Regions from separate parts of the Simplicispira sedimenti genome, predicted to be linked through region 1. Evidence: predicted binding sites of a transcription regulator. Region 1 holds the regulator's gene; the other holds the start of a gene.
What was found. Region 1 encodes sigma-54, which starts transcription at its own class of promoters, with help from an activator protein. Its sites were predicted from a motif close to TGGCANGNAANCTGCTTT; they were not measured.
Positions count from the first base shown of each region.

Region 2: MJ602_RS14000 (circularly permuted type 2 ATP-grasp protein) is a predicted target of sigma-54. The motif match lies at 1,489-1,506, and genes of this name have one in related genera.

Region 1 is NZ_JAKVIJ010000006.1:211,867-217,133, reverse strand. Features, by position in the region: gene lptA (lipopolysaccharide transport periplasmic protein LptA) at 1-533, shown strand, start outside; gene lptB (LPS export ABC transporter ATP-binding protein) at 545-1,312, shown strand; gene MJ602_RS08950 (RNA polymerase factor sigma-54) at 1,312-2,877, shown strand; gene MJ602_RS08945 (HupE/UreJ family protein) at 2,969-3,574, shown strand; gene MJ602_RS08940 (hydrogenase maturation nickel metallochaperone HypA/HybF) at 3,657-3,998, shown strand; gene hypB (hydrogenase nickel incorporation protein HypB) at 4,013-4,927, shown strand; gene MJ602_RS08930 (Kae1-like domain-containing protein) at 4,937-5,267, shown strand, end outside.
Region 2 is NZ_JAKVIJ010000013.1:41,590-46,856, forward strand. Features, by position in the region: gene MJ602_RS13995 (DNA internalization-related competence protein ComEC/Rec2) at 1-1,156, shown strand, start outside; gene MJ602_RS14000 (circularly permuted type 2 ATP-grasp protein) at 1,533-2,999, shown strand; gene MJ602_RS14005 (alpha-E domain-containing protein) at 2,993-3,952, shown strand; gene sigJ (RNA polymerase sigma factor SigJ) at 3,918-4,844, opposite strand; gene MJ602_RS14015 (hypothetical protein) at 4,851-5,267, opposite strand, start outside.

The sequences.
Region 1 (5,267 bases):
ACGACGACCTCAAGCAAACCAGCGTGTTCACCGGCCGGGTGGTCATGACCAAGGGTAGCATCGTGCTGCGTGGTGCGCGCCTGGAAGTGCGCCAGGACGCCCAGGGCTTCCAGTTCGGTACCGTCAGCGCCGAGCCCGGGCAGCGCGCCTTTTTCCGCCAGCGGCGTGACGTGGCGCCGGGCGCTCCCGAGGAGTACATCGAGGGCGAGGGCGAAGTCATCGAATACGACGGCCGCAACGACGCAGTGCGTTTCGTGCGCCGCGCCGAACTGCGTCGCCTGCGCGGCACGGCGGTCAGCGATGAGATCACGGGCGCCGTCATCGTCTATAACAACCTGACCGACGTGTTCACCGTCGATGGCCAGAAGGCCGCGCCCAACGCGGCAGGCGACGGCCCGGCACCGGGCGGGCGTGTGCGTGCCGTGCTCTCGCCCAAGGAGCCACCTGCCGGGGCCGCGTCGGCCCCGGTGCAGGAACCTGCCAGCGCCAGCCCGGCCCTGCGGCCCAGCAGCACGCTGGGCGGCACGCGGTGAACGGGGGCGGCATGGAGCACAACGAACCCGCAGCGGCGAACAGCCGGCTGGAAGTGCTGCACCTGGCCAAGGCCTATGGCAGCCGCAAGGTGGTCAAGGATGTCTCGCTCACCGTGCAAAAGGGCGAGGTCGTCGGTCTGCTCGGCCCCAACGGTGCGGGCAAGACCACCTCGTTCTACATGATCGTCGGCCTGGTGCGCAGCGACGCCGGCGACATCCGCATCGACGGCCAGTCGGTTGCACACATGCCCATCCACCGGCGCTCGCGCCTGGGGCTGTCGTACCTGCCGCAGGAGGCGTCGATCTTTCGCAAGCTCAGCGTGCAAGAGAACGTGCGCGCCGTTCTGGAGCTCCAGCGCGACGCCCAGGGCCAACCACTCAGCAATGCGGTGATCGAGGAACGCCTCACGGCGCTGCTGCAGGAGCTGCGCGTGGACCACCTGCGCGAATCGCCCGCCATGGCCCTGTCGGGCGGAGAGCGGCGCCGCGTGGAGATCGCACGCGCCCTGGCCACGCAGCCGCGTTTCATTCTGTTGGACGAGCCCTTTGCCGGCATCGACCCGATCGCGGTGATCGAGATCCAGCGCATCATCGGCTTTCTCAAGGAGCGCGGCATCGGTGTGCTCATCACCGACCACAACGTGCGCGAGACGCTGGGCATTTGTGACCACGCCTTCATCATCAGCGACGGGCATGTGCTGGCCCAGGGCACACCGTCCGAGATCGTGGACAACGCCGAGGTGCGCCGCGTGTACCTTGGCGAACACTTCAGGATGTGATGAAGCCAGGGCTCTCGCTCCGCGTATCGCAGCACCTGGCGCTGACGCCGCAATTGCAGCAGTCCATCCGGCTGCTGCAACTGTCCACCCAGGAGCTGTCGCAAGAGATCGAGCAGATGCTCGACGAGAACCCATTCCTGGAACGTTCCAGCGACGAGGCCGAGCGCGAGGCCTTTGGCCTGAGTCAGGCCGACATGCCTGCGCAACGGGACGATGCCACCGCCGATGCTGCTATTATTTCAGGAGCTGCTGGCGCAGATACAGCAAGCGCAGAGGGCCAAAATGATGCCGAAACTTCCGTCCTGGGTGAAGAACCCGGCTGGGAGGGCGACGGCACCACCGAGATCGCTCCCGACGACAGCGAATGGGGCGGTGACGCCCCAGCGCGCCAGCAAGGCGCTGCTGCCGATGAGGACACCGACGCCACGGAATGGGTGCACACCCAGGAATCCCTCACCGAGCATCTGCACCGCCAGGCCCTGGCGCTGCGCCTGTCCGACGTGGACAGGGCGGCGCTGCGCTTTCTCATCGAATCGCTGACCGAAGACGGCTACCTTGAAGACCCGATCGAGACCCTGGCCCAGGGGCTGGCGGGCACGGACGACCCGGAGCAACTGGATGAACTGGTGCACCACTTCACGGTGGCGCTGCGTCTGTTGCAAAGCCTGGAGCCCACCGGCGTGGGCGCGCGCAACCTGGCCGAATGCCTGGGCCTGCAACTGCGCGCGCTGTTGCAGGAGGGCGCGGCCGACGCCGAGACCGTGCAGGCGGCCCTGTGCATCTGCGGCCAGTCGCTGGACCTGCTGGCGCGGCGCGACGTGCGCCGCCTGGTGCAGCTGTGCGGCTGCAGCGAGGAACGCACCCGTGCCGCGATGGCGCTGATCACCCGGCTGGAGCCGCGCCCAGGCCGGCGCTTTGCCGATGTGGAGCGCAACGCCGTGGTGCCCGACGTGCTTGTCACGCGCAGCGGTCGCAGTGGGCAGAACTTTGTGGTGCAGCTCAACCCCGAGGTCATGCCCAAGCTGCGCGTGCACGACGTGTACGCGGGCGCCTTGCGCGGCCACCGCGGGGGCGAAGGCCACCAGGCGCTGCAACAGCGCTTGCAGGAGGCGCGCTGGTTCATCAAGAACATCCAGCAGCGCTTTGACACCATCCTGCGCGTTTCGCGCGCCATCGTCGAGCGGCAGAAGAACTTCTTCGTGCATGGCGAGCTGGCCATGCGCCCGCTGGTACTGCGCGACATTGCCGATGAGCTGGGCCTGCACGAATCGACCATCTCGCGCGTGACCACGGCCAAGTACATGGCCACGCCGCAGGGCACGTTCGAACTGAAATATTTCTTCGGCTCGGGCCTGGGCACCGACACGGGCGGCAACGCCTCCAGCACGGCGGTGCGCGCACTCATCAAGCAGTTCATCGCCGCCGAAAGCCCCGCCAAGCCCCTGTCCGACAGCCAACTGGCCGACATGCTCAAGGAGCAGGGCATCGAGTGCGCGCGCCGCACCGTCGCCAAATACCGCGAGGCGCTGCGCATTCCGGTCGCCACGCTGCGCAAGGCGTTGTAATCTTCGGCTCTGTGCCCCGCCGGCCGGCGCGGGCGCTGAAACAACGCCGGGGTGTTTCCCGCCCCCCGATGGCCTCGGCCAGGAGATGGACATGCGACGCGACTGCCTTGGTGCCATGGTTTTGCCGATGTGGGGGCTCTGCATGGTCGCGGGGTCCGCCCACGCCCATGGGGGCCCGGGGCCTGCCCAGGCCGCCACGTGGTTCAGCGGCCTGGTCCATCCGGTGCTGGGCGCCGACCATTTGCTGGCGATGCTGGCCGTGGGGCTGTGGTCCGCCGCGGCTCCCGCGCGGCGCCGCTGGCAGGCGCCCGCCCTCTTCGTCTCCACCATGCTGCTGGGCGCGCTGGCGGCGGGCTGGGGGGCCAGGGGGCCCGCTGGCGGGCTGGAGGCCGCCATCGCCGCGAGCGTCGCCGCGCTGGGCGTGCTGCTGCTGGGCCGCGCGGTGCTTCCCCGCGCCTGGTGCATGGGCCTGGTCGCTGCCGCCGCGCTGCTGCATGGCATGGCCCATGGGCTGGAGTGGGACCCTGCCACCCCCTGGCTGGCTTACGGCGCGGGCTTCACCCTGACGACGGCGCTGCTGCACCTCGGCGGCCTGGGGCTGGGCCTGGCGCTGCAGCGCATGCATGCAGCATGGCTGCGCGTGGCCGGAATGGGAATCGGCGGCGCCGGCCTGGCCATGCTGCTGGCGCGCGCTTGAGCCATGTACGTCCCTGCACATGCCCCGGGTACGGCGCACAGGCGGCCGGGCCTGGGCGGTGCGCAATGCGGGGAGCAGGTCCGTGCATGAGCTGAGCCTGGCCGGTGGCATCCTGCAGGTGGTGGAAGACGCGGCGGCGCGCGAGGCCTTTGCGCGCGTGCTGCAATTGCGCCTGGAAGTGGGCCGGCTCGCTGGGGTGGAAGTGCCGGCGTTGCGCTTTGCGCTGGACGCCATCGCCCCGGGAACCCTGCTCGAAGGGGCGCAAGTCCTCATCGACGAGCCGCCCGGCCGTGCCTGGTGCCCGGGCTGCGGTGCCGCGGTGGAGATCGTGCAGCGCGGCGATGCCTGCCCCGCCTGCGGCGGCTACGGGCTCGCCCCCCAGGGTGGGGACGCATTGCGCGTGCTGGAGATGCAGGTGGCATAGAAAGGAAGCCGAACATGTGTGTCGTGTGTGGATGCAACAACCCAGAGGTACCCGCGGCCGCCGGTGCGCAGGTGGATGCCCGCACGGGCGATCTGCACTTTGGCGCCGGCGCGGCGCGGGTGTCGGTGCCGGGGCTGAGCGAATCGCGCACGCTGCGCATCGAACAGGACGTGCTGGGCGCCAACAACCAAGTGGCGCAGCACAACCGCGCGCATTTCCATGCCCACGGCGTGCGTGCGCTCAACCTGGTCTCCAGCCCCGGCTCGGGCAAGACCACACTGCTGTGCGCCACCATCCGTACCTTGCAGCAGCAACACCCCGAGCTGCCGCTGGCCGTGATCGAGGGCGACCAGCAGACCTCGCACGACGCCGACCGCATCCGCGCCAGCGGCGCGCCGGCCATCCAGGTCAACACCGGCAAGGGTTGCCACCTGGACGCCCCCATGGTGGCCCAGGCCTTCGCCCGCCTGGCGCTGCACGACCATGCGCATGAACACGGGCACCACGACCACGGGCACGGGCGCCACCACCATCCGCAGTCGCTGCTGTTCATCGAAAACGTGGGCAACCTGGTGTGCCCCGCGCTGTGGGATTTGGGCGAAGACGCCAAGGTGGTCATCCTCTCGGTCACCGAGGGCGAGGACAAGCCGCTCAAGTACCCCGACATGTTCGCCGCGGCACAGCTCATGGTGCTGACCAAGACCGACCTGCTGCCGCACCTGAGCTTCGACGTGCAGCGCTGCATGGACTATGCGCGCCGCGTCAACCCCGGCATCCGCATCCTCCAGCTCTCGGCCACCACGGGCGAGGGCATGGACGCCTGGCTGGATTGGCTGCTGCACCCCGATGCCATCGAACCCACCAGCGTGCAGACACGCATCGCGCAGCTCGAAGCCGAGCTGGCGCGGCTCAGATCCGGGCAGGGTTGAGGGGGCGCCATGGCACGCATCCTGGCCTGCGGAGCCTTCCTGAAAAACAGCGCTTGCCTGTTCGATACCCAGGCGCCCCAGACGCCGCTGTGGTCCGCCGTGCATGGCGACCTGTCCGACCCGGCCGCGTGCGCGGCGCTGGAGCAGTCGGTGGAGGATCTGCTGGCGCGCCCCGGCGCGCCGCTGGACGCCGTGGCGCACGACCTGCACCCGGACTTCTTCAGCACCCGCCTGGCGCTGCGTGTGGCCGGGGAGCGCGGCCTGCCCGCCGTGGCGGTGCAGCACCACCATGCCCATGCGGCGGCGGTGCTGGCCGAGCACGGCGTGCAGGAGCCCGTGA
Region 2 (5,267 bases), on a different contig from region 1:
GCTTGTGCTCACGCCGCTGGGCCTGCTGTTCTTTGGGCAGGTGTCGCTGGTAGGCATGGTGGCCAACCTGCTGGCCATACCGTGGGTCACGCTGGTGGTTACGCCGCTGGCCTTGGCCGGGGTGCTGTGGGCGCCGCTGTGGCAGGCCGCACTGTGGGCGGTGCAGGGTTTGGTGGCGGTTTTGCAGTGGCTTGCGGCGTGGCCAGCGGCATCGCTGTGGTTGCCTGTGGCGCCCTGGGGGGTGGGCGTGGCGGCGGTGCTGGGCGGCTTGTGGATGGTGCTGCGACTGCCTTGGGCGCTGCGCCTGTTGGGGCTGCCTTTGTTGCTGCCGGTGCTGCTGTGGCAGCCTGCGCGTCCGCTGGAGGGGCAGTTCGATCTGCTGGCTGCCGACGTAGGCCAGGGCAATGCGGTGCTGCTGCGCACGGCCACGCACAGCCTGCTGTACGACACCGGCCCGCGCTACAGCCTGGACAGCGATGCGGGCGACCGCGTACTGGTGCCCTTGCTGCGCGCACAGGGCGAGCGGCTGGACCTGATCATGCTCAGCCACCGCGACAGCGACCACACCGGGGGCGCCGCCGCCGTGCGGGCGCAGCAACCCCAAACGCGACTGGTGGGCTCTGTGGCCGGTGATGCCGCGCTGCAGGTCCTGGGCGAAATCAGCCCCTGCGTGGCAGGCCAGCAGTGGACCTGGGATGGCGTGCAGTTCGAGCTGCTGCACCCGCCTGCCGCCAGCCCGCCTGAAGGCACCAGACCGGCGCGCAGCAACGCCCTCAGTTGCGTGCTGCGCGTGCGCAGTGCGGGCGGCGCCGTGGCGCTGCTGGCGGGCGACATCGAGGCCGCGCAGGAACAACTGCTGGTGGCCCAGGCAGCGCCACTGCAGGCTGACGTGCTGCTGCTGCCCCACCACGGCAGCAAGACCTCGTCGAGCCCCGCCTTCCTCGATGCCGTGCAGCCGCGCACCGCGTTGGTGCAGGCCGCCTACCGCAGCCGCTTTGGGCACCCGGCCCCTGAAGTGCTGGCACGCCTGCAGGCGCGCGGCATTGCCGTGGTGGAGTCGGCGCGTTGCGGTGCGGCGCTCTGGGCGTCGCGCCAGCCCGCCGAGGTGCGCTGCGAGCGCCAAGAGCGCCCGCGCTACTGGCAGCACCGCTGGTAGTCCCCGACGCTGCCTATATAGGCGGCCCCCCGCCAGTGCTCCCGCGCAAGGGCCGCCCCGCCGCGCCGGGAACGTCCCCCCTCTCCCCCGACCCCTCCCCCGCGAGGGGGGAGGGGAGGTGTGACCCCCTCTCCCCTGGTGGGAGAGGGGGCTCCGAAGGCGATAAGGGGTGTGTTCTACATCCTCGATCGCATGCACGGGGCGTGGCCCGGCCAGGGCTCCCGCGCAAGGGCCGCCCCGCCGCGCTGGGAGCGTCCCCCCTCCCGAATCGCGCAGCGATTCGAGAGAGGGGGGAAGGCGCGAAGCGACGCAGGGGGGTGTTCTCTATCCTGTGGCCCGCAACTTGCTATCCTGCTGGCAAGGAGGGGCCAGGCCCATGTCCAAGTTCGACGAGATGTACGCCCTGCTGCCGTTCGACGGCAGTGATGTGCGTGAGCACTACAAGCGCTACGCGCACTGGCTGGCGCAGCAGCCCGCGCAGTCCATGCAGTCCCGCCGCGCCGAGGCGGAGATGATCTTCCGGCGCGTGGGCATCACCTTTGCCGTGTACGGCGACAAGGATGAGGAGGGCGTGGGCAGCGAGCGCCTCATTCCGTTTGACCTGGTGCCACGCATCATCCCTGCGGCTGAATGGGCCTGGATGGAGCGCGGCCTGGTGCAGCGCGTGACGGCGCTCAACCGCTTTTTGCACGACCTGTACCACGGTCAGGACATTCTGCGTGCAGGCATCGTGCCCGCCGAGCTGGTGCTGCACAACGCCCAGTACCGCACGCAGATGCAGGGTGCGCCCGTGCCCCACGGTGTGTACGCGCACATTGCGGGCATCGACATCGTGCGTGCCGCCAACGCCCAGGGCGAAGGCCAGTACTACGTGCTGGAAGACAACCTGCGCGTGCCCAGCGGCGTGAGCTACATGCTGGAAAACCGCAAGATGATGATGCGGCTGTTCCCCGAACTGTTCAGCCAGCACGCCGTTGCGCCCGTGGCCCATTACCCCGACCTGTTGCTGGAAACCCTGCGCGCCATGGCGCCGCCCGCTGCCGCTGCGGCGCCCACGGTGGTGGTGCTCACGCCGGGCATGTACAACAGCGCGTACTTCGAGCACGCCTTCCTCGCCCAGCAAATGGGCGTCGAATTGGTGGAAGGGCTGGACCTGGTGGAGCAGGACGATTTCATCTACATGCGCACCACGCGCGGCCTGCGGCGCGTGGACGTGATCTACCGCCGCGTGGACGACGACTTCCTCGATCCGCAGGTTTTCCGCAGCGGCTCCACCCTGGGCTGCGCCGGGCTGATGCGCGCCTACCGTGCGGGCAACGTGGCCCTGTGCAACGCCGTGGGCACGGGCGTGGCGGACGACAAATCGGTCTATCCCTACGTGCCCGAGATGATCCGCTTCTACCTGGGCGAAGAGCCCCTCCTGCACAACGTGCCCACCTGGATGTGCCGCAAGCCCGAAGACCTGCAGTACGTGCTGGCCCACCTTGGCGAACTGGTGGTCAAGGAAGTGCACGGCGCCGGGGGCTACGGCATGCTCATCGGCCCGGCCGCGACGCGCGCCGAGATCGAGGATTTCCGCCGCGCTCTGGTGGCCGACCCGGCGCGCTACATCGCGCAGCCCACGCTGAGCCTGTCGAGCTGCCCCACCTTCGTGGACAGCGGCCTGGCGCCGCGCCACATCGACCTGCGGCCCTTTGTGCTGTCAGGCACCAAGGTGCAGATGGTGGCGGGCGGCCTCACGCGCGTGGCGCTCAAGGAGGGCTCGCTCGTCGTCAACTCCTCGCAGGGCGGGGGTACCAAGGACACCTGGGTGTTGCAGGAAGAAGGGAGCACGCCATGCTGAGCCGCACCGCTGACCATCTGTTCTGGATGTCGCGTTACACAGAAAGAGCGGAGAACACCGCCCGGATGTTGAACGTGGTCCATGAGACCGCGCTGCTGCCTCAGTCGGCCGAGCGCGCCCAGGAGGGCTGGCTGGGCATGCTCTCGATCAGCGAGTTGATCCCCGCCTACACCGCGCGCCACGGCACCGTTACGCGCGACGGGGTGCTGCACTTCATGGTGCGCGACGGCTCCAACCCCTCGTCCATCCTCTCCTGCCTGCGCGCCGCCCGCGAGAATGCCCGTGCCGTGCGCGGCACGCTCACCAGCGAGGTGTGGGAGACGCAGAACCAGACCTGGCTGGAGGTCAACCGCATGCTGGCCGAGGGCGCCTTCGAGCGCGATCCGGGCCAGTTCTTCGAGTGGGTCAAGTACCGTTCGCACCTCTCGCGCGGTGTGACGCTGGGCACCATGCTGCAGGACGAGGCCTTCCACTTCCTGCGCCTGGGCACTTTCCTGGAGCGTGCCGACAATACTGCGCGTCTGCTGGACGTGAAGTTCCATGCCGTGGAGTCCGAATTCCATGGCTTGGCCCCCGCGCGCGAGCACGAGGCGGACTTCTACCACTGGAGTGCCGTGCTGCGCAGCGTCTCGGCGTTCGAGGTCTATCGCAAGGTGTACCGCGACGCCATCAGCCCCGACCGCGTGGCCGAACTGCTCATTCTGCGCAGGGACATGCCGCGCTCGCTGCACGCCAGCCTGCGCGAGGTCGTGGACAACCTGGCCCAGGTGTCCAACGACCATTCGGCAGAGACACAGCGCCGCGCCGGGCGTCTGCTGGCCGATCTGCAGTACGGCCGCATCGATGAAATCCTGGCCACGGGCCTGCACGCGTTCCTGACGCAGTTTCTGGACCGCGTCAACGACCTGGGCGCGGGCGTCAGCCGCGACTTCCTGGTGCCGGTGTGGTCGTGAGGGCGGCCAGCTTCTGCGGGTTGCGCTGGAAGTAAATGCCACGCACCCGGCCCTGGGTGTCCCATTCCAGGGCGCAGGCCTGTTCCAGCACGCCCTGGGCATTCCACAGCAAGGCGCCTGGGGCGCCGTTCACCCATGCGGGGTGCAGCGCCTGGGCACCGGCATCGCGCTGCCAGGTACGGGCAAACGCCACCAGGGCCTGTGCCACGCGATCGCGCCCGAGCAGCGGCGCCGGTATCGCACAGACCACGCCGCCGCCGTCGCTGCACAGGCGCACGTCCTGTGTCAGCAACTCTGCCAGGGCCCCCAACTCGCCGCTGGCCAGGGCCTGTGCAAAGGCTTCCAGCAGGGCCTGCATGCGGGTGTCCGCAGGTGCTGCGGCAGTGTCTTCTGCACCGTAGCCCTGCGCCTGCAATTGCTTGCGTGCACGGCTGGACAACTGGCGGCATGCAGCACTGCTGCGCCCCAAGGTTTGCGCCACCTCATCGAAGGGTTGCTCGAACACATCGTGCAGCACAAAGGCGGCGCGCTCCAGCGGGCTGAGCTGCTGCAGCGCCCACATGAACCCCAGGCTCAGTTGCTGGTAGTGGCCCAGCACGGTCTCGGGGTTGGGTGCGCCGTAGCTGTGGTGCGCCTCGTCCACGATGGGCTCGGGCAGCCACAGTCCCACGTACTGTTCACGGCGCGCGCGGGCGCTTTGTAGCAGGTCCAGGCACAGGTGTGTGGTCGCGCGGCACAGGTAGGCCAGCGGGTCCTCCACCTGGGCCTGGTCGGCAGCCTGCCAGCGCAGCCAGGCGTCCTGCACCACGTCTTCGGCCTCGCTGCGTGAACCGAGCATGCGGTAGGCCAGCGCGCGCAGGCGGGGGCGGTGGGCTTCAAAGTCGCGGGGCATGGCGGATTACACCCCAAAGCTTGCCCGGTAGGCGGATGGCACCTGCACCGGCACCACCCAGCCCGCCAGCAGCGCCACCAGCACTGCGGCACACGCCATGCCCGCCACCGCCACTGCACAGGCCGCGCGGCGTTGCTGCGCCGCCGTGCGGTGTGCGAGCCGCCACCACAGCGCGCAGGCCAGGTGGATGCCCAGCGCGCTCACGCCCACAAAGTAGTACGGGGCAAAAAACCACCCGAAGGGCGCGATATGCAGACCCGCCGCCGCAAAGTGGAAGTTGGTGTCCAGGCCCTGCAGCCAGCGTCCTGCCAGCACTGCGCTGACATGGATGGACAGAAAACTCCCCAGCACCAGGCCGGAGAGCACCTGGATGCGCTCCACCGTCCCCAGCCGCTTGGGCGCGCGCCAGGCACCCCAGGCAGC